4 regions of the Citrobacter sp. Cm046 genome follow, and region 1 is predicted to be linked to each of the others. Evidence: predicted binding sites of a transcription regulator. Region 1 holds the regulator's gene; each other region holds the start of a gene.

Region 1 (6,104 bases):
TCTGATAGATCTTCATCGTTTCTTCCGGCTCGGCATCACCGGTATCGCTGATGTATCCCTCGTCACGCAGAGTCAGCACCAGAGAGCTGAACACCGCCTTATCGAAGAATTCAGGGGCGTTAATACCGTGCAGTACGGAAAGACGCTGAGCCACGGTACGGCTCTCTTTCTCCAGTGTGCTGCGGTTGATGGATGGGTTTGCACTCAGCAGCCAGAAGGTAATGGCATAGCGTTGCAGGGTTTCACGAGCACCTGCCGCCAGCAACTGTAGCGTGCGGGAGTGTGCCGGATTGATATGCAGCTCATCGTTCTGCATGGTGATTAAACCCTGACGCTGCATTTCGCTGGCCAGTGCGTCGATCACTCCTGCAAGCTCGTCACGTTCCCAGCGCAGGAACAGCTCAGCTTTCAGCATCGGGTACAGTGCTTCAATATGCTGCTGTAGTGCCTCACGTGAAATACGACGATGCTGAGTCACAATCGCCGCCATCAATGAAGGCAGAACCAGCATGTGCGCAATGTTGTTGCGGTAGTAAGTCATCAGTACAGCCTGCTCGCGCGGCAGAATGATGATGTCGCCGATGGTATCTTTCTCGACCTCAAACTTGTTCATCTGCAAAGCGTGGTCGATCAGTTCACTGGCGCTTTGCGCGGGAACCGTCGAATCCGCAGCATACGGCACGTTGCGCAGCAAGCTCAGGTAGCAATCAAGTTGTTCGGTTAACTGCTCACGGGTCAGAGATCGCTGGCGGGATGCCAGTAGCGCGGTACAACACAGGTTCATGGCGTTGGCCGCGCCTGCGTTGTTAATACGAACCATCAGGTCAGCGGCGATGTTATTCACTGTCGGCGTCAGCCAGGCCGGGCGAATAGACTCGATAGGATCGATAGATTCGCGCCATTCCGGAACATGTTGGTTCAGGTAAGTCATCAATGGCATCGGTTCGCCAAAGTTAACGTAGCCCTGGCCCAGGTTACGCAGCTTGCTTAAGCCGCGCAGCATTTGTGGCAGGCTCTCTTTCTCTTTCGTCGCACCACGCAGCTCTTTTGCGTATGTTCCCACTTCCATCACATGCTCGTAGCCAATGTAGATAGGCACCAGCGTGATCGGACGCGTACCGCCGCGCAGCATCGCCTGAATGGTCATGGACAGCGTGCCGGTTTTCGGGTCGAGCAGACGGCCTGTACGTGAGCGCCCACCTTCGACAAAGTACTCAACCGAGTAGCCACGGCTGAACAGTTCGCCCAGGTATTCGCGGAATACGGTGGAGTAAAGTTTATTGCCCTTAAAGGTGCGGCGAATAAAGAATGCACCCAGACGGCGGAAGATCGGGCCTGCCGGCCAGAAGTTCAGGTTGATTCCAGCTGCAATGTGCGGAGGAACCAAGCCCTGGTGATACAGAACGTACGACAGCAGCATGTAGTCCATATGGCTGCGATGGCATGGCACATAGACGATTTCATGTCCGTCGTGCGCCAACTGGCGCACACGTTCTGCATTATGAACGTTAATCCCCTGGTACAGCCGGTTCCATGTGAACCCCAGAATACGGTCCGTCAGGCGGATCATCTCATAGGAGAAGTTTGCGGCAATTTCTTCCATCAGCGCTATGGCATTTTGCTGCGCTTTTTCGTGGGAGATTTTTTTACTGCGTGCTTCATCTTCTACCGCGCGGGCGATAGCTTTTGAGGCCAACAGCTTATTAAACAGATCCTGGCGGGCAGGAAGACGCGGACCAACTGCAGCTAAACGTTGGCGGGCAAAGTGCATACGCGCCACGCGCGCCAGTTTCTGTGCAATGGTTTTATCTGTGCCGTGTTCGTCAGCCATGCGACGCAGGGACACCGACGGAGAGAAGCGAACAAAACTGTCGCGACCCAGCCACGAAACGGCAAAGAATTTCTGTACGCCATTCAGCATGCGCAGAGGCGGATTCACTTCGCCTTTTTCGCGTCCGGGAGCGCGGCCAAACATCACCGATACCGGCACCATCTGCACATCCAGGTCAGGATTGCTGCGATGAAGGTCGAGATAGTTATGGAACAGCTTGATAGACTCTTCTTTAGGCGTGTAATAAGTGAAGACACGCGGGCCGCCGTGAATAAACACGTAGCGCGGCAGGAGAGTCCCGTCGATTTCCAACGGCTCCAGGGGGTCGGGGAGATCGTGAATCAGGCATTGAGCGCGCAGCGTTAGCAAGTCCGCTTTTGAGTTGTACGGCAAGACGTACATAATGGGACGCGAAGTGTCGAGCCCCAATTCCGGAGCAGGATCCGCCGGAATAGACTTGCTTTTTACCAGCACACTTAATGGTAAATTCAGTAATTTGTAGTAAATTCTTGGCCAGCCGGACATAAACGATGTAAAGCCTCTGGTTAATAATGCAAATGCGCTGCAAGGATATCAGAAAGTTTAGTGAATTTCTGGTGTATCCCGTCATACTTCGCGCTGCTTTGCATCAGCCCTGAAGTAAATAGGGTAACGGTACAATGACATTGACGCTAATAATGTAAAAAGGTTCTTTTGATGGCTAATAATACCACTGGGTTCACTCGAATTATCAAGGCAGCAGGCTATTCGTGGAAAGGTTTTCGTGCCGCATGGATTAATGAAGCGGCGTTTCGCCAGGAAAGTGTTGCCGTACTGCTGGGCGTCGCGATTGCTTGCTGGCTGGATGTTGATGCGATTACCCGTGTGCTGCTGATTGGCTCAGTGATGCTGGTGATGATTGTTGAAATTCTTAATAGCGCTATTGAGGCGGTGGTCGACCGTATCGGCTCTGAGTATCACGAACTCTCTGGCCGGGCGAAAGATATGGGATCGGCGGCGGTACTACTTTCTATTTTTGTTGCCTTGATCACCTGGGGCATCTTGTTGTGGTCGCATTTTCGATAAGCATTCCACAACTTCATAAATCTCCTGTTTTTTGTGCAGTTTGCGGTTCCAAAATCGCCTTTAGCTGTATATACTCACAGCATAACTGTATATACACCCAGGGGGCGGAATGAAAGCGTTAACGGCCAGGCAGCAAGAGGTGTTTGATCTCATTCGGGATCACATCAGCCAGACAGGTATGCCACCGACGCGTGCGGAGATCGCGCAGCGTTTGGGGTTCCGTTCCCCAAACGCAGCTGAAGAACACCTTAAAGCGCTGGCACGTAAAGGTGTGCTGGAAATTGTTTCTGGCGCATCGCGTGGAATTCGTCTGTTGCAGGAAGAAGAAGAGGGATTACCACTTGTCGGCCGTGTTGCGGCGGGTGAGCCTCTTCTGGCACAGCAGCATATTGAAGGCCATTATCAGGTTGATCCTTCACTGTTTAAACCCAGTGCCGATTTTTTACTGCGCGTCAGCGGAATGTCGATGAAAGATATCGGGATTATGGACGGTGATTTACTGGCCGTACATAAAACTCAGGATGTGCGTAATGGCCAGGTGGTTGTTGCACGCATTGACGATGAAGTTACGGTTAAGCGCCTGAAAAAACAGGGCAACAAGGTCGAACTTCTGCCAGAAAACAGCGAATTCAAGCCTATCGTAGTTGACCTGCGCGAGCAAAACTTCACTATTGAAGGGCTGGCGGTCGGCGTCATTCGTAACGGTGAGTGGTTGTAATTAAGTAGGCCGGATAAGGCGTTTACGCCGTCATCCGGCATCACTCTGGTCCGGTAGCGCCACGCTTACCGGGTCTACGAAAAACAATATTATCCATTTAACTCCTTCTCAGGCTTTCTGCATGCCTTTCTTTACCTCTTCCGACAAAGCACTTTGGCTCCTTGCCCTACCGATGATCTTCTCCAATATCACTGTCCCCCTGCTGGGGCTGGTGGACACCGCAGTGATTGGTCATCTGGAGAGTCCGGTCTATCTTGGCGGCGTAGCCGTTGGCGCAACGGCGACCAGTTTTCTCTTTATGCTGTTGCTCTTTTTACGCATGAGCACCACTGGGCTGACGGCCCAGGCATTTGGCGCGAAAGATCCGCAGGCACTGGCTCGCGCGCTGGTGCAACCGTTGCTCCTGGCGCTGGGAGCAGGGGCTGCGATTGCCCTGTTCAGGACGCCAATTATCGATCTGGCGCTGCATATAGTTGGTGGCAGTGAGGCGGTACTGGAGCAAGCCCGGCGCTTCCTTGAAATTCGTTGGCTCAGCGCGCCAGCCTCTCTGGCAAACCTGGTGCTGCTGGGCTGGTTGCTGGGCGTCCAGTATGCCCGTGCGCCGGTTATCCTGCTCATTGTTGGTAATATTCTCAACATTGTGCTCGATTTATGGCTGGTGATGGGCTTGCATATGAACGTGCAAGGCGCTGCACTGGCAACTGTGATTGCCGAATATGCCACATTGCTGATTGGTCTTCTGATGGTGCGCAAGGTTCTCCATTTGCGTGGTGTCTCGCTTGCGATGCTGAAGCTTGCATGGCGCGGCAATTTTCGCCGTCTGCTGGCGCTTAACCGCGACATTATGCTGCGTTCGCTGTTGCTACAACTCTGTTTTGGCGCCATTACGGTACTGGGCGCGCGCCTTGGTGGTGACATCATTGCGGTAAATGCCGTCCTGATGACTCTGCTGACGTTTACAGCTTATGCGCTGGACGGGTTTGCCTACGCCGTCGAAGCTCATTCTGGTCAGGCTTATGGCGCGCGCGATGGCGGTCAGTTACTGGATGTCTGGAGGGCGGCATGTAGGCAGTCGGGTATTGTGGCAATTCTGTTTTCCCTGATATACGCCCTGTTCGGTGAACAGATTATTGCGCTGCTAACCTCTCTGCCCCAGATTCAACTACTGGCCGATCGTTATCTTATCTGGCAGGTGATTTTGCCGCTGGTGGGCGTCTGGTGTTACCTGCTGGACGGCATGTTTATTGGTGCGACGCGAGCGGCAGAAATGCGTAACAGTATGGCCGTCGCTGCCGCGGGATTTGCATTAACGTTATTTGCTTTACCACTGTTGGGAAACCACGGTTTATGGCTGGCGTTAACCGTTTTCCTCGCGCTGCGCGGGCTCTCACTGGCCTTCATCTGGCGGCGTCACTGGCGTAATGGTACCTGGTTCGCCTGACCCAGATGGTTAAAAATTCTGAATAGTTAATAATTCCTGGAATCACTGACTACACTTAATCTCACGTCCAGCGAAAACATAACATGTCTGGATATAGCACTCTCGCTATTCACAACCTAACGATGAGGACTTGATGATGAATAAAGACGAAGTCGGCGGTAACTGGAAGCAGTTCAAAGGTAAAGTGAAAGAGCAATGGGGCAAACTGACCGATGATGATATGACGGTCATTGAAGGTAAACGCGACCAACTGGTGGGTAAAGTCCAGGAACGTTACGGTTACGCGAAAGATCAGGCGGAGAAAGAAGTTAAAGATTGGGAAAAACGCAACGATTACCGCTGGTAATTAATCCCTCCCTCCTGAGAGTACAAGGATGTACGCTCTTTTATCGCCCAACTTTCTTCTTCACCTGAATCGTATGATCATGCTGACAGTCGCCTGGATGGCGGCACGATTCAACTTCCACACATGCCGGACAGAGGCCGTGGGCTTCAATCACGTTATGACGTAGTGCAAAGCCCATCCTGGCGGCCAATGTATGCATGATGTCTTCCACGCCTTCAGCACACTCTTCTTTAACCACACCACAGCGGTCACAAATGAACATTGCTGAGCTGTGGGTCGGCTGATCGAACAGATGACAAAGCACGTAGCTGTTGGTGGATTCCACCTTGTGCACGAAACCTTGTTCAAGCAGAAAATCGAGAGCGCGATAAACGGTAGGCGGTTTGGCCTGTGGTTCGGTTTCCCGTAACAGATCAAGCAGATCATAAGCGCTAATCGCGCCTTGTTGCAGGCTCATCAGGCGCAGCACTTCGAGGCGTTGTGGTGTCAGCCGCACGTTACGTTGCGCACAGAGTTTTTCAGCCTGGGCCAATAACTCCTGCGTGGTGGTTTTTTCCATTTGACGCCTCGATTTGCATGGAAGGTTAATCCCTTACTTTATCATATTCTGCTCAAAACACCGAGATCCCCACCGTGTGCTATACCTGACGCATCGCAATACTGGAAAATAAAAATGAAAAGACCTGATTGTATTCGCCACTGG
Region 2 (6,104 bases), on a different contig from region 1:
ATTTAACCCTCTGCAACAACTGGCATATCTGGCCATTATGTATGCGCTGGTTCCGTTATTAATCATCACCGGTTTGCTGTGTCTTTACCCGCAGGTTATCGGAGCAGGTCCGGTAATGTTAGTGCTGCATATGGCGTTAGCGATTGTTGGCATTCTGTTTATTTGTGCACATATTTACCTGTGCACATTAGGCGACACGCCGACACAAATATTTCGTAGCATGATTGATGGCTATCATCGTCATCGTAGTCATCACACAGAAGCGCAGCCACGTAAAGGGTAATTAATCTAGTACGCATCGCGCACGATACGTACATTTAACACCCATATCACCTTGCAAGAAAATGTGCTTTATGTCACATTTTCTTGCAATTTATCCCTGTTTATTCGACTAAACTTCCGTAAAAAGAACGGCTATTTCTCCTATTCCTGAGGACATGCTGTTGAAATGCCGTTTGTTTGTTGCCGCTTCTCTGTTCGCGATGAGTTTTTCGTCCGCCTTTGCGGCGGATGTCACCAGTTTTGCTCCCCAGCCTCCAGCCATAAATGCCGGGGCGTGGGTGCTTATGGATTACACCACGGGCCAAATTCTTACCGCAGGTAATGAACACCAGCAGCGCAATCCCGCCAGCCTCACCAAACTGATGACAGGTTATGTTGTTGATCGCGCAATCGACAGCCACCGCATCAGCCCGACCGATATTGTTACCGTTGGACGAGATGCCTGGGCAAAAGATAATCCGGTATTCGTGGGCTCATCATTAATGTTCCTGAAAGAAGGCGATCGTGTTTCAGTGCGTGATTTAAGCCGCGGCTTAATTGTCGATTCTGGTAATGATGCCTGTGTCGCGTTGGCTGATTACATTGCCGGTGGACAGCCACAGTTTGTCGACATGATGAACAGCTATGTGAAAAAGCTAAAGCTTCAGGACACGCATTTCGAAACGGTACACGGACTGGATGCGCCAGGTCAGCACAGTTCTGCTTACGATCTGGCCGTGCTATCCCGGGCAATCATTCATGGAGAGCCTGATTTTTACCATATGTATAGTGAGAAAAGCCTTACATGGAATGGCATCACGCAGCAGAACCGTAACGGATTGTTGTGGGATAAGACGATGAATGTCGATGGGTTGAAAACGGGGCACACGTCTGGTGCCGGATTTAATCTAATCGCATCTGCTGTTGATGGACAGCGCCGTTTGATTGCTGTTGTCATGGGCGCTGAGAGTGCGAAAGGGCGCGAAGATCAGGCGCGCAAACTGTTGCTATGGGGACAGCAAAACTTCGACACAGTGCAGATTTTGCGTAGCGGTAAGCAGGTAGGTGTTGAGCGGATTTGGTATGGCGATAAAGAAAAAATTAGCCTGGGTACTGAGCAGGATTTCTGGATGGCACTGCCGAAAACGGAAGTTCAAAACATTAAAGCAAAGTATGTGCTTGATAAGAAAGAACTGGTTGCCCCTATTGCTGCGCATCAACGCGTGGGTGAGATTGAACTCTATGACCGAGATCAGCTCGTGGCACACTGGCCGCTGATGACGCTGGAGTCAGTTGGCGAAGGCGGCATGTTTTCTCGTCTGAGCGATTATTTTCACCATAAAGTGTAATTAATTGCTTGTGGTTCTGACTGGCAAGAGTGCGAATCTGCTCACATAATGAACACTGTTTCCTTGTTGTCGTAATAAGCAATAATTATACTGTATATAAATACAGTGTAATTATGGAGGCTATATGAAGTATGAGATCAGGCAGGTAGAAAAACGCAGGATTGCCGGCTTTCACATGGTGGGACCGTGGGAACAAACGGTAAAGCAGGGATTTGAGCAGTTAATGATGTGGGTCGATAGTAAGAATATCGCACCGCTGGAATGGATTGCCGTCTATTACGACAACCCGGACGTTGTTCCGGCAGATAAACTCCGCTGTGATACTGTAGTTTCCGTCCCTGATAGTTTCGTGATCCCACAAAACAGTGAAGGAGTGACTCTGACTGAACTGGCGGGTGGTGAATATGCAGTTGCCGTTGCACGCGTTGAGAATCATGATTTTGCGACACCGTGGTATCAGTTTTTTAATCTCCTGTTGCAGGACTCAACGTATCAGATATCGGCCAGACCTTGTTTTGAAATTTATATGAACAATGGTACGGAAGATGGTTACTGGGACATTGAAATGTATGTGCCAGTGCAGTCGAAGTAACTGTTTTTTTGTGTAAATCAGGATGAAAGTCCTGACCATTACAGTGATATTTTCACTGAAAAAGCAGGTACAATTCCGTTCTTTGCTATTCCCTGACGGAGTGCATGAGTGCGTGCAGATAAGTCGCTGAGTCCTTTTGAAATTCGTTTGTATCGTCATTATCGTGTTGTGCATGGTATTCGCATTGCGCTGGCGTTTCTTCTCACTTTTCTGCTGGTCCGGCTGCTGAACATCCCTGAAGGTACATGGCCTCTAATCACGCTGGTCGTGATCATGGGGCCTATTTCATTTTGGGGTAATGTGGTTCCCAGGGCTTTTGAGCGCATTGGTGGGACGATTCTGGGCTCTGTGCTGGGGCTGGTGGCTCTGCGGCTGGAACTCTTTTCACTACCGTTAATGTTGATATGGTGTGCGGTGGCGATGTTTCTCTGCGGCTGGTTGGCTCTAGGCAAAAAGCCCTATCAGGCTCTGCTGATTGGCATTACGCTTGCCGTTGTCGTGGGAGCTCCTGCTGGCGATATGAATACGGCACTCTGGCGTGGTGGTGACGTTATCCTGGGGTCGCTACTGGCGATGCTGTTTACCGGCATCTGGCCACAACGCGCTTTTATACACTGGCGTATTCAACTTGCGCATTGTGTTACAGGGTATAATCGTGTGTACCAGGCTGCTCTGTCGCCTAACCTGCTCGAACAACCCCGTCTGGAGAAACATTTACAGCAGTTGTTGAGTGACGTTGTCAAAATGCGCGGGCTCATCGTCCCTGCCAGCAAAGAAACGCATATCCAAAAGTCTATATTTGAGGCTATTCAAACTGTTAACCGTAATCTGGTTTGCATGCTCGAGTTGCAAATTAATGCGCTTTGGGCAACGCGTACCAGCCACTTTGTGATGCTGAATGCGCATACACTGCGTGAAACACAGCTCAGAACTCAACAGGCATTACTGACGATAACTCATGCTCTGTATGAAGGTAATCCGCAGCCAGTGCTTGCCAATACGGAAAAACTCAACGATACCGTAGCGGAGCTGCGTAAGCTCATTGATGAGCATAAAGGCGATAATGTCGCTGAGACTCCCATTCACGGCTATGTCTGGCTGAACATGGAAATGGCACGACAACTGGAGTTGCTCTCACATTTAATCTGTCGCGCTTTGCGCAAATAAAGAGCAGATGAGGGGATTGATTATCCTGCTGCTTCGATTCAGCAAGGATTAAGGGTATGATACTGAAAAAGGCTAAAACCATTGTTAACTGCAATGGCTTTACCCTCGATAATTCAGGTTTCAACCATGTATTGTCAATGCATATGCAACTTGAAGTATGGCGGGCATGAAAGTAATGTTGACCCACTTTAGCCGTTGTTTAAACGAATCCGAATCTCACATTATCAGGGGTGTAAAAATGGAAACTACCAAGCCTTCTTTCCAGGACGTGCTGGAATTTGTTCGTCTGTTCCGTCGTAAGAACAAACTGCAACGTGAAATCCAGGACGTTGAGAAAAAGATCCGTGACAACCAGAAACGCGTTCTGCTGCTGGACAACCTGAGTGACTACATCAAGCCGGGCATGAGCGTCGAAGCGATCCAGGGCATTATTGCCAGCATGAAAAGTGACTACGAAGATCGCGTGGATGATTACATCATCAAAAACGCTGAGATCTCAAAAGAGCGTCGCGATATCTCTAAAAAGCTGAAAGCCATGGGCGAAGTGAAAAACGGCGAAGCGAAAGCAGAGTAACGTTTTATACCCTGAACCTTCAGGTTTCAGGCAAAATTGAAGTATGACAGGTATATAATGATAAGGGCTGCGGTGCGGCCCTTATTGTAACTCGACCCCGCCAGTTACCATCCTTAGCAAATGCTGTTCCGGCCAGTGCCTTGTCAGCTTCTTCTGCCCCAGCATCCATTTGATATAATCAACATCGTGACGTTTTCTGTCCAGCATCAGGCCGACAACGCTGCCGCTGTGCGCGACATTCACTCCGTATAAATCACATTCTTCTACCAGCGCCAATAGTGAGTCGAAATCGGGTTTTGGCAACAACAACTGACTGGCGATTGCGCTTAGTGTTGCCGCTTCGCCCATCCTGTATGGGTTTTGATAAATACAGGCTTCCTGAACTTTTTCCCATGCTCGCTTAAGTGCAGGGGCGCCAGCCTGTAATCCTGACTGACGAGGAATACGATGATAGTCTGCTGTACGTAACGTTTCCGGGCTTTCGAGAACTAACAGGTCGAGTTGCGGCTGCGCTTCACAGGCAATTTGTGTGGAGGCGTCGTTATGATCGAAAAGGGTTAACTGGCGAAAAACGGTACTGTCAGTAGGCTCAAGTGAAACGCAAAGCTGTGCCAGTGTCGATTCATCTAACGGATGGCCCAGATGATGCGCCGTAGCAATTGCCGTGGCGGCAATATCCGCCGTGCTGCTGGCCATACCTTTGGCGATGGGGATTGTTGAATGGATGTCTATCCGGATATCCTGGCTGACATGTGCCGGGTATTGCCAGTGCTGCAACAACCGGTCAACCATCGCCCGAGAGAGGGGACGCTCATCTGTCAACGGTGAACCTGAACTGATCTCAACGGTGCTATACCATTCAACCGGGCAGGAGACCAATTTCTCACTGCCCAAAATCCAGCCCTGGATAAGTTCTCCGCATGATGCGGGACATTGCGCAACAGCCACGTCTTCACCTTTGTGATCAGCAATCCTCGGCGCATAGTGTCATGGCGATCGCGCTATTACCATGATTTGCCGCAATTTGCAGTGCGGCAATACTAGGCCGGGATGTCCAATGTCACAGTTTCTGCTATCGCTATTCGCATCACGTCCTGCGCTATCATTAGCTCTTCATTAGTGTTAATCACGGCCACTTTGACCATCGCGTTTTCTGTCTGAATGAAGGTCGCGTTACGCTGATTTTTTTCTTCATCAACGGCCAGACCTAAGAAATTCAGATTGCGACAAATGGCGGCCCTGGCACGTGCAGAGTTCTCGCCAATACCACCAGTAAATACCAGTGCATCCAGACCGCCCATTTGCATAATGTAGCTACCAATCGTGGCCCGAATACGTTCGGCAAACAGCGTTAGCGCAAGTGCTGCCTGATGGTTTCCATTATCAGCAGCATGTTCAACGTCACGGTAATCAGGTGAAATGCCAGAAATACCCAGCAAACCTGACTCATTATTGAGTAACTGATTGAGCTGCTGAGGTGTTTTGCCTTCACGCATCGCAATCCACGGCAGAATAGACGGATCGATATCACCACTACGAGTGCCCATCATCACGCCCGATTGTGGGGTAAAGCCCATTGATGTATTAACCGACAGCCCGCCCTTGATGGCGCAGATACTGCTCCCGTTACCCAGATGACAGCACACAACGCGCAGGGCGCTGAGAGGAACACCCAGTTTTTCAGCCAGTGCGGCGCTGACATATTTATGGCTGGTGCCATGAAAACCGTAGCGACGAATTCCCAGCTCAGAGTAATACCGCCAGGGCAGGGGATAAATAAAAGAAGGCTCATCGAGTGTCTGATGGAAAGCGGTGTCAAAAACGGCAACAGCAGGCGTTTTTGGCAGCAATTGGCGAAATACAGCAATGCCGAGCGCATTAACCGGGTTATGTAACGGTGCCAGTTCTGCAAGACGCTCGATTTCTGCCAGTGTTTCCTCGGTCACCAGGGCAGAATCTTTAAAAGATTCCCCGCCGTGCGCAACGCGATGTCCCGTACCGTCAATGTCATCCAGACTGTTGATAATTTTATGGCTGAGCAGTTTTTCCAGTAACAGGGTTACCGCATCCCGATGGTCGGCAACGGGCAAAATCTCCTGCCATTTTTCTACTGGTGTTTTGATGGTGACCTGTGCGTCAGTCATGCCGATACGCTCGATCA
Region 3 (6,104 bases), on a different contig from region 1:
GTCACGGATCTGTGCTGCCTCTTCGAACTCCAGGTTCTGCGCATGCTGCATCATCAGCCCTTCCAGCTCATGGATTTTCTGCTGCAGCGCCTTCGGCGTCATATCCAGCTCAACTACCTCGGACTTCGCCCCGGCGCGAGACTTCCCTCTGCCTTTGGCTTTTGTTTTGGCAATATTCTGACCCAACGCCAGAATATCGACCACTTTCTTGTTCAGTCCCTGAGGAGTAATACCGTGCTCTTCGTTGTACTGCTGCTGCTTCTCGCGACGACGTTCGGTTTCACTAATCGCCTTCGCCATCGAGGCGGTAATTTTATCGCCGTAGAGGATCGCTTTTCCGTTGATGTTACGTGCCGCACGACCAATGGTCTGGATAAGCGATCGCTCAGAACGCAGGAACCCTTCTTTATCTGCGTCCAGAATCGCCACCAGAGAGACCTCAGGCATGTCCAGGCCCTCACGTAACAGGTTGATGCCGACTAACACGTCAAACTCGCCCAGGCGCAGGTCACGGATGATTTCCATCCGCTCCACGGTGTCGATGTCCGAGTGCAGATAGCGCACTCGCTCGCCGTGCTCTTCGAGGTATTCCGTGAGATCTTCCGCCATCCGTTTGGTCAGCGTCGTGACCAGTACGCGCTCATTAATCGCCGCGCGGATACGAATTTCAGAGAGCAGATCGTCGACCTGCGTCGCTACCGGACGCACCTCAATAACCGGATCCAACAGACCGGTTGGTCGTACGACCTGATCGACCACTTCATCACCGGATTTCTCCAGTTCATAATTACCTGGTGTCGCAGACACATAGATGGTTTGCGGCGCCAGTGCTTCAAACTCTTCAAACTTCAGTGGGCGGTTATCCAGCGCAGACGGCAGACGGAAACCGTACTCAACCAGCGTCTCTTTTCGCGCCCGGTCGCCGCGATACATCCCGCCAATTTGCGGAATGGTGACGTGGGACTCATCCACTACCAACAGACCGTCGGCTGGCAGGTAATCAAACAACGTCGGCGGCGGCTCGCCTGGCCCTCGCCCGGACAAATAACGGGAATAGTTTTCAATGCCAGAGCAGTATCCCAGTTCGTTCATCATTTCCAGATCGAACTGCGTACGCTGGCTTAAGCGCTGTTCTTCCAGTAGTTTGTTGTTCGCCAGCAGGTTTTTACGTCTTTCGGCCAGCTCGACTTTAATGTCTTCCATGGCCTGCACAATGCGTTCGCGAGGCGTCACGTAGTGTGTTTTAGGATAGATGGTGTAGCGCGGTATGGTTGATTCAACCTGCCCGGTCAGCGGGTCAAACAGTGACAGACGCTCAACTTCTTCATCAAACAGCTCCACGCGCAGCGCAATATCGTCAGACTCAGCCGGGAAGATGTCGATCACTTCACCGCGCACACGGAAAGTACCGCGCTGGAATGCCTGATCGTTACGGGTATATTGCAACTCCGCCAGACGGCGCAGAATGGCCCGCTGATCGATAATCATCCCCACCGTCAGGTGCAGCATCATTTTCAGATACAAGTCCGGGTCACCCAAACCATAGATCGCGGAAACCGAGGCCACGACCACCACATCCCGACGCTCCAGCAGCGCCTTGGTCGCCGACAGTCGCATCTGCTCAATATGCTCGTTTACCGACGCATCTTTCTCGATAAACGTATCAGAACTCGGCACATACGCTTCCGGCTGATAATAGTCGTAGTAGGAGACAAAATACTCAACCGCATTATCCGGAAAGAACTCTTTCATCTCACCATATAGCTGGGCTGCCAGCGTCTTGTTAGGCGCCAGCACCATTGTGGGACGCTGTAAGTCAGCTATCACGTTGGCAATGGTGAATGTTTTTCCCGACCCCGTTACGCCCAGCAGCGTTTGATGCGCAAGCCCATCCTCCAGCCCTTCTTCCAGGCGACGAATCGCCTCAGGCTGATCGCCAGAGGGTTTAAAAGCGGAATTCAGTTTGAACGGTTTACTCATGAGCAGCTACCTGAAGCAATGGGCGGGCAGGTGTGTAATTTTACTCGCAGTCGTACATTTTGCCAGTAAAATATACTGGATGAAAAAACAGTAACGCGCCAGAATATATCTGTTACGCCATCAGAAAGCCCGTCACTGTGGACGAAAATTTTGGCGCTGACGAGATAAAACACCAGTAAAAATGTGTTATCCCCAGACCAATGACTTTTTTAACATTTGTCAAGCTACCGGATGAAAGTTTTGTGGCAACGCATGACACTTCTGCGACAGCCATTGATTTTATCTAACAATTTGTATTTAAATGACTATTCTCTCGAGACGTCTTTCGCACCAATTTAGTCGCAAGCCGCGTCTTCTCTCGCTTACATTGTGTTTTCTAACTCTAATGCACAAGGTTATCCACAGGAATAGTGGATAACTGCCTCCAGCCCGTACTGACTGCCGCCTGGCGAAAACACATCTATGGTCTTTTCTGGGGTAATAAAAAAAAATTATCGCTAATTTTTGATATTTATCAGCTAACGAAGCGACCTGCAGCAGCCGAGATCTTGCTCGCATTTTCATCATTTTGCTATCTGCACCACTATGACGCTCACAAGCACTGGCAATGTGCACCCTGGTGCAGGAAATCATCTCTGTGCTTTGTCATTTGATGTACGCAAATCGCTTATCACACTGTTTATCTCCCAGGTTCCTCTTCTGGCAAGAGATTTGCACTTTTCTACCCACTCCCTGCTCGTGGGGTGGATAACATCATGATGGAGAAAATCTATGCTAAGTCTTCGCGCAGTGAATCACTATTACGGTAATCAGCACACGCTATGGGATGTGGATCTCGACCTGATGCCCGGTAAGTGTACTGGCGTGCTGGGACTGCCAGGAATGGGAAAAACCACACTGGTGAATTGCATCACCGGTAATTTACCTATCGAAAGTGGCACCATGTTCTGGCATCAGGCCGGTGCGCCACCGCGCGATCTGCGTCCAATCCCCGCGGCCAGTCGCATCGCGCTGGGTATTGGCTACGTTTCACAAGAGCGGCGTATTTTTTCGCAGTTGACGGTAGAAGAGAATCTGCATATTGCGCGTAAGGCAGTTGGCGAAAGCGAGGCAATGAGCAGCAGCGATATTTACCGCCTCTTCCCACAGTTGTACGTTCTGCGTCGCAGCAAAGGGGCGATATTGTCAGATGACAATCAGTACCAGCTGGCACTCGCCAGCGCTCTGGTCACGCGCCCACGTCTGCTGATCCTCGATGAACCGACGCGGGGGACGGGCCAAGCGTATATCCACAAGCTGGGAAATTTGATCGTGCGGCTGAGCCAGGAGCTGGGCATCGCGATTATGCTTGCGGAGCAAAGTTTGCCATTCATTCGCCGGGTCGCCGACTGCTATTGCCTGTTGCATCGCGGGCGCAATGTCGCACAGGGAGCGATGACACAACTCAACGATCCGCTTCTCAACGACTGGGGGACGCCAGAGATAAAACGCTAAGATCGATATATTGCCCTGTCGATACCCGCAGCGGATCTTCCGCCAGCCATGGGATCTCTCCCAGCAACGGTGCCGGGAGAGAACGCGTCAGCGTCGCCATATATTCAGCGTGACGTTTACCCGGCGGCATCACGTCATTAGCGACCCATCCGGCAAGCGTCAGGCCAGCCTGCAGCACCGCCTGCGCGGTCAGGATGGCGTGGTTGATACAACCAAGCTTCACGCCAACGACCAGAATGACCGGCAATTGCTCCGTTTGTACCCAGTCAGCAAAACTCAGCGTCGGCGAAAGCGGTGTAAACCATCCACCAGCCCCTTCCACCAGCACCCAGTCAGCCTGCTCTTCAAGCGCACGTAAACCGGCAGACATCACCGGGGCCAAAATCGGTCTTCCTTCGTCAGCGCTGATAATATGTGGCGAAGTGGGTTCAGCGAAGGTATACGGATTAATATCCACATACTCTATCTCCAGCGTACTGTTGCGCTGCAGCGCCAGAGCATCACTGTTACGCAGGCCATCAGCGGTCATTTCACTCCCCGAAGCCACTGGCTTATACCCGACTGCCCGGTACCCCCTCTCTGCGGCTGCCTGTAACAGTGCGCAGCTGGCGACGGTTTTACCTACCTCGGTGTCCGTCCCGGTGACAAAATACGTTTTAGTCACGTTGAATCACTCCCAAAAAAAGATGATACGTCAGCGGATATCTCCCCTGCTGACAGGGCCAGGCTAACTGTAACTGGTGTAGCTGTGAGCGGGTCAGCACACGCTGTTCACGACCTTCATGCAAATGCGTTGCTCCGATACCTTTGAGCGAACGCATCGCGCTCAGCGCGTCGTCAAACCATAACGTCACGGCATGGGTGTGGTAGCCAGCATCCCAGCCATGCAGGGCATTTTTAAGTTGCTCCACAGACAAAAAATTATTGGCATGCGCCCGGTTATCTACAGCCTGCCATGCCTGACGCAACTCCGGCATGGAGCCGTGTACCAGCGTACTAAAAGCCACCGTCCCACCAGGGCGTACAACCCGGTAAAGCTCGCTTAACGCGCTGCGTAAATCACCACACCACTGCACAGCCAGGTTGCTCCAGGCCAGGTCGAAGGTCGCTGTATCCTGCGGAATGGCTTCGATATCCGCCATCAGATAGTGATGGGCAACATTTTGTCGTTGCGCCTCCGCCAGCATCTGAGGCGAAAGATCCAGGGCGGTGACATCACACCCCCGCTCCCGCCAGTAAAGACTCATGCGTCCGGGTCCACAACCGGCGTCCAGTACATGTGCATATTCACGACCCGCCAGTAGCGCCAGTAACGCATCAGCGCTCTGGCGCTGTAACCCGGCGTGTTGTTCATAATAGGTAGCAGCACGTCCGAACGCAGCCGCAATGGCTTGCTTATTAACCAGCGCCATGCAATACCTCCAGCAAACGATCGATATCCTGGGTTTCATGTGCCTGCGTCAGCGTCAGTCGCAGTCTGGCTGTACCGGCGGGTACGGTGGGAGGACGGATTGCTGTCACCCAACATCCCTGCTGGCGCAGGGCATCGGCCAGCCGTAAGGCTTTATGGTTATCACCAACGATCAGCGGCTGAATGGCGCTGTCTGAACTCACCAGTTTTAAATCTGGGGTATCCACACCTGCCCGAAAACGTTGAATTAGCATCGCCAGCTTTGCTCTCCGCTCATCACCTTCACGACTGCGGATCACTGCCAGCGCAGCACGCAACGCCTGAGCTTGAGCCGGAGGCATACTGGTGCTGTAGATCAAGTGACGGGCAAACTGCAGCAGATAATCGGCTACACTGTCAGAGCAGAGAATTGCCGCACCGCTGACGCCAAACCCTTTCCCGAACGTCACTACCAACAGCTCAGGCTTAACCTGATGCCGCCAACACGAACCGCGCCCTTCTTCACCGGTCACGCCAATGCCGTGCGCATCATCCACCAACAGCCAGCCATTATGCTGTTGCGCCGCCGCGTGGATTTCCGCCAGTGGTGCACTGTCACCATCCATGCTGAACACACCTTCAGTCACCACCAGTTGCTGCCCCGGACAGGGGGTAGCCAGCAGGCGGGCCAGATGCTGCGGATCGTTATGGCTAAAACGGCGCAACACTGCCGGGCTCAGGCTTGCGGCCTCCAACAGTGAAGCATGACTGAGGCGATCGGCGACGATACGATCGTTTTTTTCCATCAGTGCGGTAATGACTGCCTGATTGGCGGCAAAACCGGAGATAAATAACAGCGCACGTGAATAGCCCAGCCACTGCGCCAGCTCCTCTTCCAGTGCCTGATGCGCGATGGAATAGCCGCTTACGTGACCTGAGCCACCGCTGCCAACGCCAAAGCGTTCTGCACCCTGCTGCCACGCGCACACAATCTGCGGATGGTGGCTTAAACCGAGATAATCATTACTGGAGAAATTCAGATACTGGCGACCATCGGCCTGTAGCCAGCGTCCTGCCCCCTGCGTCACCGCATAACGGCGGCGCAGGGCATCGGCAGAACGACGCACCGCCAGCGCATCGTCTATTTTTTGCTGCCAGGTCATACTGTCGCCGCATTGTAGTAATCATCAGTGTCCGGCGTACGCAGAGCCTGCTCCAGACGCTGTTGCTGTTCGTTATC
Region 4 (6,104 bases), on a different contig from region 1:
TTATTCCGCATTGGCCGTGGCCGTGCACCGACCGGTCAACCGGCGGCGGCGGCAGAAATGACCAAATGGTTTAATACCAACTATCACTACATGGTGCCGGAGTTCACTAAAGGTCAGGAGTTCAAACTGACCTGGACCCAACTGCTGGACGAAGTTGACGAAGCGCAGGCGCTGGGTCACAAAGTGAAACCGGTGCTGCTGGGTCCTGTGACTTACCTGTGGCTGGGCAAAGTGAAGGGCGAGCAGTTTGACCGTCTGAGCCTGCTGAAAGACATTCTGCCAGTTTACCAGCAGGTGCTGACTGAGCTGGCGCAACGTGGCATTGAGTGGGTGCAGATTGATGAACCGGCACTGGTGCTGGAACTGCCGCAGGAGTGGCTGGATGCTTACAAATCAGCGTATGACGCGCTCACAGGACAAGTGAAGCTGCTGTTGACCACCTATTTCGAAGGAGTAACCCCGAATCTCGACACCATCACCGCACTGCCGGTACAGGGTCTGCATGTTGACCTGGTCCATGGTAAAGATGACGTGGCAGAACTGCACAAACGTTTGCCGGCTGACTGGTTGTTCTCTGCAGGTCTGGTGAATGGCCGCAACGTCTGGCGTGCCGATTTAACCGAGAAATATGCGCAGATTAAAGACATTGTCGGCAAACGTGCGCTGTGGGTAGCCTCTTCGTGTTCCCTGCTGCACAGCCCAATTGATCTGAGTGTCGAGACTCGCCTTGATGCTGAAGTGAAGAGCTGGTTTTCTTTCGCTCTGCAAAAATGCGGTGAGCTGGCGCTGCTGCGTGATGCGCTGAACAGCGGTGATACCGTCGCGCTGGAGGAGTGGAGCGCGCCGATTCAGGCTCGTCGCCATTCAACCCGTGTACATAATGCAGCCGTTGAAAAACGTCTGGCTGCGATCACTGCACAGGACAGCCAGCGTACCAATGCTTATCCGGTACGTGCCGAAGCGCAGCGTGCGCGCTTTAACCTGCCGGCATGGCCGACCACGACCATTGGTTCCTTCCCGCAAACCACGGAAATTCGCGGCCTGCGTCTGGACTTCAAGAAAGGCAATCTTGACGCCAACAACTACCGCACCGGCATTGCGGAGCACATTAAACAGGCCATTGTAGAACAGGAGCGTTTAGGCCTCGACGTGCTGGTACACGGTGAAGCCGAGCGTAACGACATGGTGGAGTATTTCGGTGAGCATCTGGATGGCTTTGTCTTCACCCAGAACGGTTGGGTACAGAGTTACGGCTCTCGCTGCGTGAAGCCGCCAGTGGTAATTGGTGATGTCAGCCGTCCGGAAGCGATTACCGTTGAGTGGGCGAAGTACGCACAGTCACTGACTGATAAACCGGTTAAAGGCATGCTGACTGGCCCTGTGACTATTCTCTGCTGGTCATTCCCACGTGAAGATGTGACTCGTGAAACTATCGCTAAACAGATTGCGCTGGCGCTGCGTGATGAAGTCGCGGATCTGGAAGCCGCTGGCATTGGCATCATCCAGATTGACGAACCGGCATTGCGCGAAGGTCTGCCACTGCGTCGCAGCGACTGGGCAGCATACCTGGAGTGGGGCGTGGAAGCTTTCCGCATTAATGCTGCGGTGGCGAAGGACGAAACCCAAATCCACACTCATATGTGTTATTGCGAGTTTAACGACATCATGGATTCGATTGCGGCGCTGGACGCAGACGTGATCACTATTGAAACCTCACGTTCTGACATGGAGCTGCTGGAGTCATTCGAAGAATTTGACTATCCGAATGAAATCGGACCGGGCGTGTACGACATCCACTCACCGAACGTTCCAAGTGTCGAGTGGATTGAAGCCCTGCTGAAGAAAGCTGAGCAACGTATCCCCGCAGAGCGTCTATGGGTGAACCCGGACTGTGGTCTGAAAACCCGCGGCTGGCCGGAAACCCGTGCCGCACTGGCAAACATGGTCAAAGCCGCGCAGAACCTGCGTCAGGCGTAAGATTAAAAACGGAGGCGCAAGCCTCTGTTCTGATGAGATGTTTTGTAAGCCGGGTAAGGCGTAGCCACTACCCGGCAAAATACGTTATTTCTTCCCGCCATAAAGTGCGAACCACTCCAGCATTCTTTGCCAGCCGTCTTTTGCAGACTCTTCGTGATAGCTCGGGCGATAATCGGCGTTAAACGCGTGTCCGGCATCGGGATAGACCACGATTTCCGCTTTGGCATTCGCGGCGCGCAGTGCCTGACGCATCGTTTCGATAGTCTCTTGTGGAATGCTGTAGTCCTGACCGCCGTAAAGCCCCAATACCGGTGCATTCAGGTCGGTAGCGATATCGACAGGGTGTTTAGGTGAGTTCAGGGTTTTGTCGCCAATCAGTTTTCCGTACCACGCCACAGCCGCTTTGAGCTGTGGATTGTGAGCGGCATACAGCCAGGCGATACGACCGCCCCAGCAAAAACCGGTGATCATCAGTTGATGTGCATCACCGCCGTTGCGGGAGGCCCAACTGGCAACGTGGTCCAGATCGGCCAGCACCTGGGAGTCAGGCACTTTAGCTACCAGGCCACTCAGTAGCGTAGGGATATCTGCAAAATCATTTGGATCGCCCTCGCGAAAATAGAGTTCCGGGGCGATAGCCAGATACCCTTCCAGCGCAAGTCGGCGGCAAACATCACGGATATGTTCATGAATGCCAAATATTTCCTGCACGACGATGACTACGGGCAGCAGGCCATCAGTCTGTTTTGGCCGCGCGTGATACGCCGGCATATCATCGCCTTGAGAAGGTATTGACGTTACACCTGCGATAATCGCGTTATCCGGTGTGTGAACTGTTGTTGATGCGGGTGGGGATGCAGCAGGTGCAAAGCCAGATTGTCGTATTGTTGTCATGGTATTCTCCGTACCCTTAAATAATCAGCAAAAAAGCGCATTGTTAACTATAGACACATGCAACGAATCACATTGCCTTAAACGGTCTATCTTTTGTGCAAGGCTTCCCGATGATGAGTAGTTAATGTGATGCGTGTCACTTTTTAACGGTAAATTAATGCAATTGATTTACATCATGGTGATGACTGTCACGAAAATATGTTTATGCCTTCGGTAAAGTGTCTTTTTGCTTCTTCTGACAAAACCGATTCACAGAGGAGTTTTTTATGTCTAAGTCTGATGTTTTTCATCTCGGCCTCACTAAGAACGATTTACAAGGGGCCCAGCTCGCTATCGTCCCTGGCGACCCGGAGCGTGTGGAAAAGATCGCCGCGCTGATGGATAAGCCGGTCAAGCTGGCATCTCATCGCGAATTCACTACCTGGCGTGCAGAACTGGATGGTAAAGCAGTGATCGTCTGCTCCACCGGTATCGGCGGCCCATCTACTTCTATCGCTGTAGAAGAACTGGCTCAACTGGGCATTCGTACCTTCCTGCGTATCGGCACTACTGGTGCTATTCAGCCGCATATCAATGTTGGTGATGTGCTGGTAACCACGGCATCAGTTCGCCTGGACGGTGCAAGCCTGCACTTTGCGCCAATGGAATTCCCGGCTGTTGCGGACTTCGAATGCACCACCGCGCTGGTTGAAGCTGCGAAATCTATCGGTGCAACTACTCACGTGGGCGTTACTGCCTCTTCTGATACCTTCTACCCAGGCCAGGAGCGTTACGACACCTTCTCTGGTCGTGTGGTGAGCCGTTTCAAAGGTTCTATGGAAGAGTGGCAGTCCATGGGCGTTATGAACTATGAAATGGAATCCGCTACGCTGCTGACTATGTGCGCAAGTCAGGGTCTGCGTGCAGGTATGGTTGCTGGTGTTATCGTCAACCGTACTCAGCAAGAGATCCCGAATGCAGAAACCATGAAGCAAACGGAAAGCCACGCGGTGAAAATCGTGGTAGAAGCAGCGCGTCGCCTGCTGTAATACACCCTTCTTTGTAAAAAGGCCGACGTGTTCGGCCTTTTTATTTTGCGTAGTGCCTCGCAGGAAATTCCTTTTAAACTGGACGTTTATACAGCACAATTCTATTTTGTGCAGGTAAGTCGTTGCTGTAAGGGGGCGTTGTGGATATTTCAATTATGATGAGTGCTGTGGTGGCGTTGGCTGCAGGGCTGCTTGTGGGTTGGCTGGCGACCAAAGCGCGTGCCGATCAGATCCGAGCAGATCTCATCGAAGAACGGCGTGAGTTGGATATTGCGCTGAGCGCCGCCCGGCAACAGCTTTCGCAGGAAGCCCACTGGCGAGAAGAGTGTGAGCTACTCAATAACGAGTTACGCAGCTTACACAGCATCAACACCTCTCTGGAAGCCGATCTCCGGGAAGTCACCACCCGTCTGGAAGCGACGCAGCAACACGCTGAAGATAAAATTCGCCAGATGATCAACAGTGAACAGCGTCTGAGCGAGCAGTTCGAAAACCTTGCGAACCGTATTTTTGAGCACAGCAACCGCCGCGTTGACGAGCAAAACCGGCAAAGCCTGAATAGTTTGCTTACGCCATTGCGTGAACAGCTGGACGGTTTTCGCCGTCAGGTTCAGGATAGCTTTGGTAAAGAGGCGCAGGAAAGGCACACTCTGGCGCACGAAATTCGTAATCTCCAGCAATTGAACGCGCAGATGGCGCAGGAAGCCGTTAACCTGACGCGGGCGTTGAAAGGGGATAACAAGACCCAGGGGAACTGGGGAGAAGTGGTGCTCACGCGAGTGCTGGAGGCTTCCGGTCTGCGTGAAGGCTATGAATATGAAACCCAGGTTAGTATTGAAAATGACGCGCGTTCACGGATGCAACCGGATGTTATTGTCAGACTGCCACAGGGAAAAGACGTGGTTATCGACGCTAAAATGACGCTGGTCGCCTACGAGCGCTATTTTAATGCAGAAGATGACTACACCCGGGAGAGCGCGTTGCAGGAGCATATTGCCTCTGTGCGTAACCATATTCGTCTGTTGGGACGCAAAGATTACCAACAGCTCCCAGGGTTACGCACGCTTGATTATGTACTGATGTTTATTCCCGTTGAACCTGCTTTTTTGCTTGCGCTGGACAGACAGCCCGAACTGATAACCGAAGCACTCAAAAATAACATTATGCTGGTTAGCCCTACTACGTTGTTGGTGGCATTGCGCACTATCGCGAATCTGTGGCGTTATGAACACCAGAGCCGTAACGCGCAGCAGATTGCAGATCGGGCCAGCAAGCTTTATGACAAAATGCGGTTGTTTATCGATGATATGTCGGCGATCGGCCAGAGTCTGGACAAAGCGCAGGACAACTACCGACAGGCGATGAAAAAACTCTCCTCAGGGCGTGGAAACGTCCTGTCGCAGGCAGAAGCGTTTCGTGGATTAGGTGTAGAAATTAAGCGCGAGATTAATCCTGAACTGGCTGAACAAGCCACAACTCAGGATGAAGAATACCGCTTACGCTCGGTCCCGGAGGCGCAGCTGGATGAGGCTTATCCCGATAATGCGGCGGCAAATCAGCAATCGAACTAGCCCGTTTGGGGTAGTTGAACCCGGCAGAAGGGTAGGGCAAATTGGCCCAATCTGTTACACTTCTCGAACATTTTATTGATGAGTAGGCACTGAGATGGTGGAAGATTCACAAGAAACGACGCACTTTGGCTTTCAGACCGTCGCTAAAGAGCAGAAAGCTGACATGGTGGCCCACGTTTTTCATTCTGTGGCGTCTAAATATGACGTTATGAATGATTTAATGTCATTTGGCATTCATCGTTTGTGGAAGCGCTTCACCATTGACTGTAGTGGCGTGCGTCGCGGACAAACCGTTCTGGATTTGGCGGGTGGTACGGGAGATCTGACGGCGAAATTTTCTCGCATGGTTGGTGAAACCGGTCAAGTCGTCCTGGCGGATATCAATGACTCAATGCTCAAAATGGGTCGCGAAAAGCTGCGCAATATCGGTGTGATTGGTAACGTCGAGTATGTCCAGGCAAATGCTGAGGCACTGCCTTTCCCTGACAATACCTTCGACTGCATCACGATTTCGTTTGGTCTGCGTAACGTAACGGAAAAAGAGAAAGCATTACGATCCATGTATCGGGTATTGAAGCCCGGTGGACGCTTGCTGGTGCTGGAGTTTTCCAAACCGATTATCGAACCTCTGAGC

What was found. The regulator LexA, encoded in region 1, represses DNA repair genes until DNA is damaged. The targets are predictions, from matches to a motif close to TNCTGTATGTACATACAGNA.
Region 2: the regulator LexA is predicted to act here: its motif matches at 1,699-1,718, upstream of sbmC (DNA gyrase inhibitor SbmC).
Region 3: the regulator LexA is predicted to act here: its motif matches at 2,054-2,073, upstream of uvrB (excinuclease ABC subunit UvrB).
Region 4: the regulator LexA is predicted to act here: its motif matches at 3,976-3,995, upstream of rmuC (DNA recombination protein RmuC).

The regions. Positions count from the first base shown of each region.
Region 1 covers NZ_JAOWGP010000007.1:47,522-53,625, forward strand. The annotation lists gene plsB (glycerol-3-phosphate 1-O-acyltransferase PlsB) at 1-2,356, opposite strand, end outside; gene OGX98_RS00260 (diacylglycerol kinase) at 2,528-2,896, shown strand; gene lexA (transcriptional repressor LexA) at 3,006-3,614, shown strand; gene dinF (MATE family efflux transporter DinF) at 3,736-5,055, shown strand; gene OGX98_RS00275 (CsbD family protein) at 5,192-5,401, shown strand; gene zur (zinc uptake transcriptional repressor Zur) at 5,442-5,960, opposite strand; gene OGX98_RS00285 (cupin domain-containing protein) at 6,075-6,104, shown strand, end outside.
Region 2 covers NZ_JAOWGP010000032.1:83,316-89,419, forward strand. The annotation lists gene phsC (thiosulfate reductase cytochrome B subunit) at 1-283, shown strand, start outside; gene dacD (serine-type D-Ala-D-Ala carboxypeptidase DacD) at 438-1,610, shown strand; gene sbmC (DNA gyrase inhibitor SbmC) at 1,735-2,202, shown strand; gene OGX98_RS04185 (FUSC family protein) at 2,311-3,369, shown strand; gene OGX98_RS04190 (DUF496 family protein) at 3,608-3,943, shown strand; gene OGX98_RS04195 (GHMP family kinase ATP-binding protein) at 4,025-4,891, opposite strand; gene OGX98_RS04200 (acetate/propionate family kinase) at 4,984-6,104, opposite strand, start outside.
Region 3 covers NZ_JAOWGP010000034.1:39,843-45,946, reverse strand. The annotation lists gene uvrB (excinuclease ABC subunit UvrB) at 1-1,980, opposite strand, end outside; gene OGX98_RS05060 (ABC transporter ATP-binding protein) at 2,752-3,474, shown strand; gene bioD (dethiobiotin synthase) at 3,440-4,138, opposite strand; gene bioC (malonyl-ACP O-methyltransferase BioC) at 4,131-4,886, opposite strand; gene bioF (8-amino-7-oxononanoate synthase) at 4,873-6,027, opposite strand; gene bioB (biotin synthase BioB) at 6,024-6,104, opposite strand, start outside.
Region 4 covers NZ_JAOWGP010000045.1:46,884-52,987, reverse strand. The annotation lists gene metE (5-methyltetrahydropteroyltriglutamate--homocysteine S-methyltransferase) at 1-1,977, shown strand, start outside; gene OGX98_RS20895 (dienelactone hydrolase family protein) at 2,062-2,871, opposite strand; gene udp (uridine phosphorylase) at 3,138-3,899, shown strand; gene rmuC (DNA recombination protein RmuC) at 4,040-5,470, shown strand; gene ubiE (bifunctional demethylmenaquinone methyltransferase/2-methoxy-6-polyprenyl-1,4-benzoquinol methylase UbiE) at 5,565-6,104, shown strand, end outside.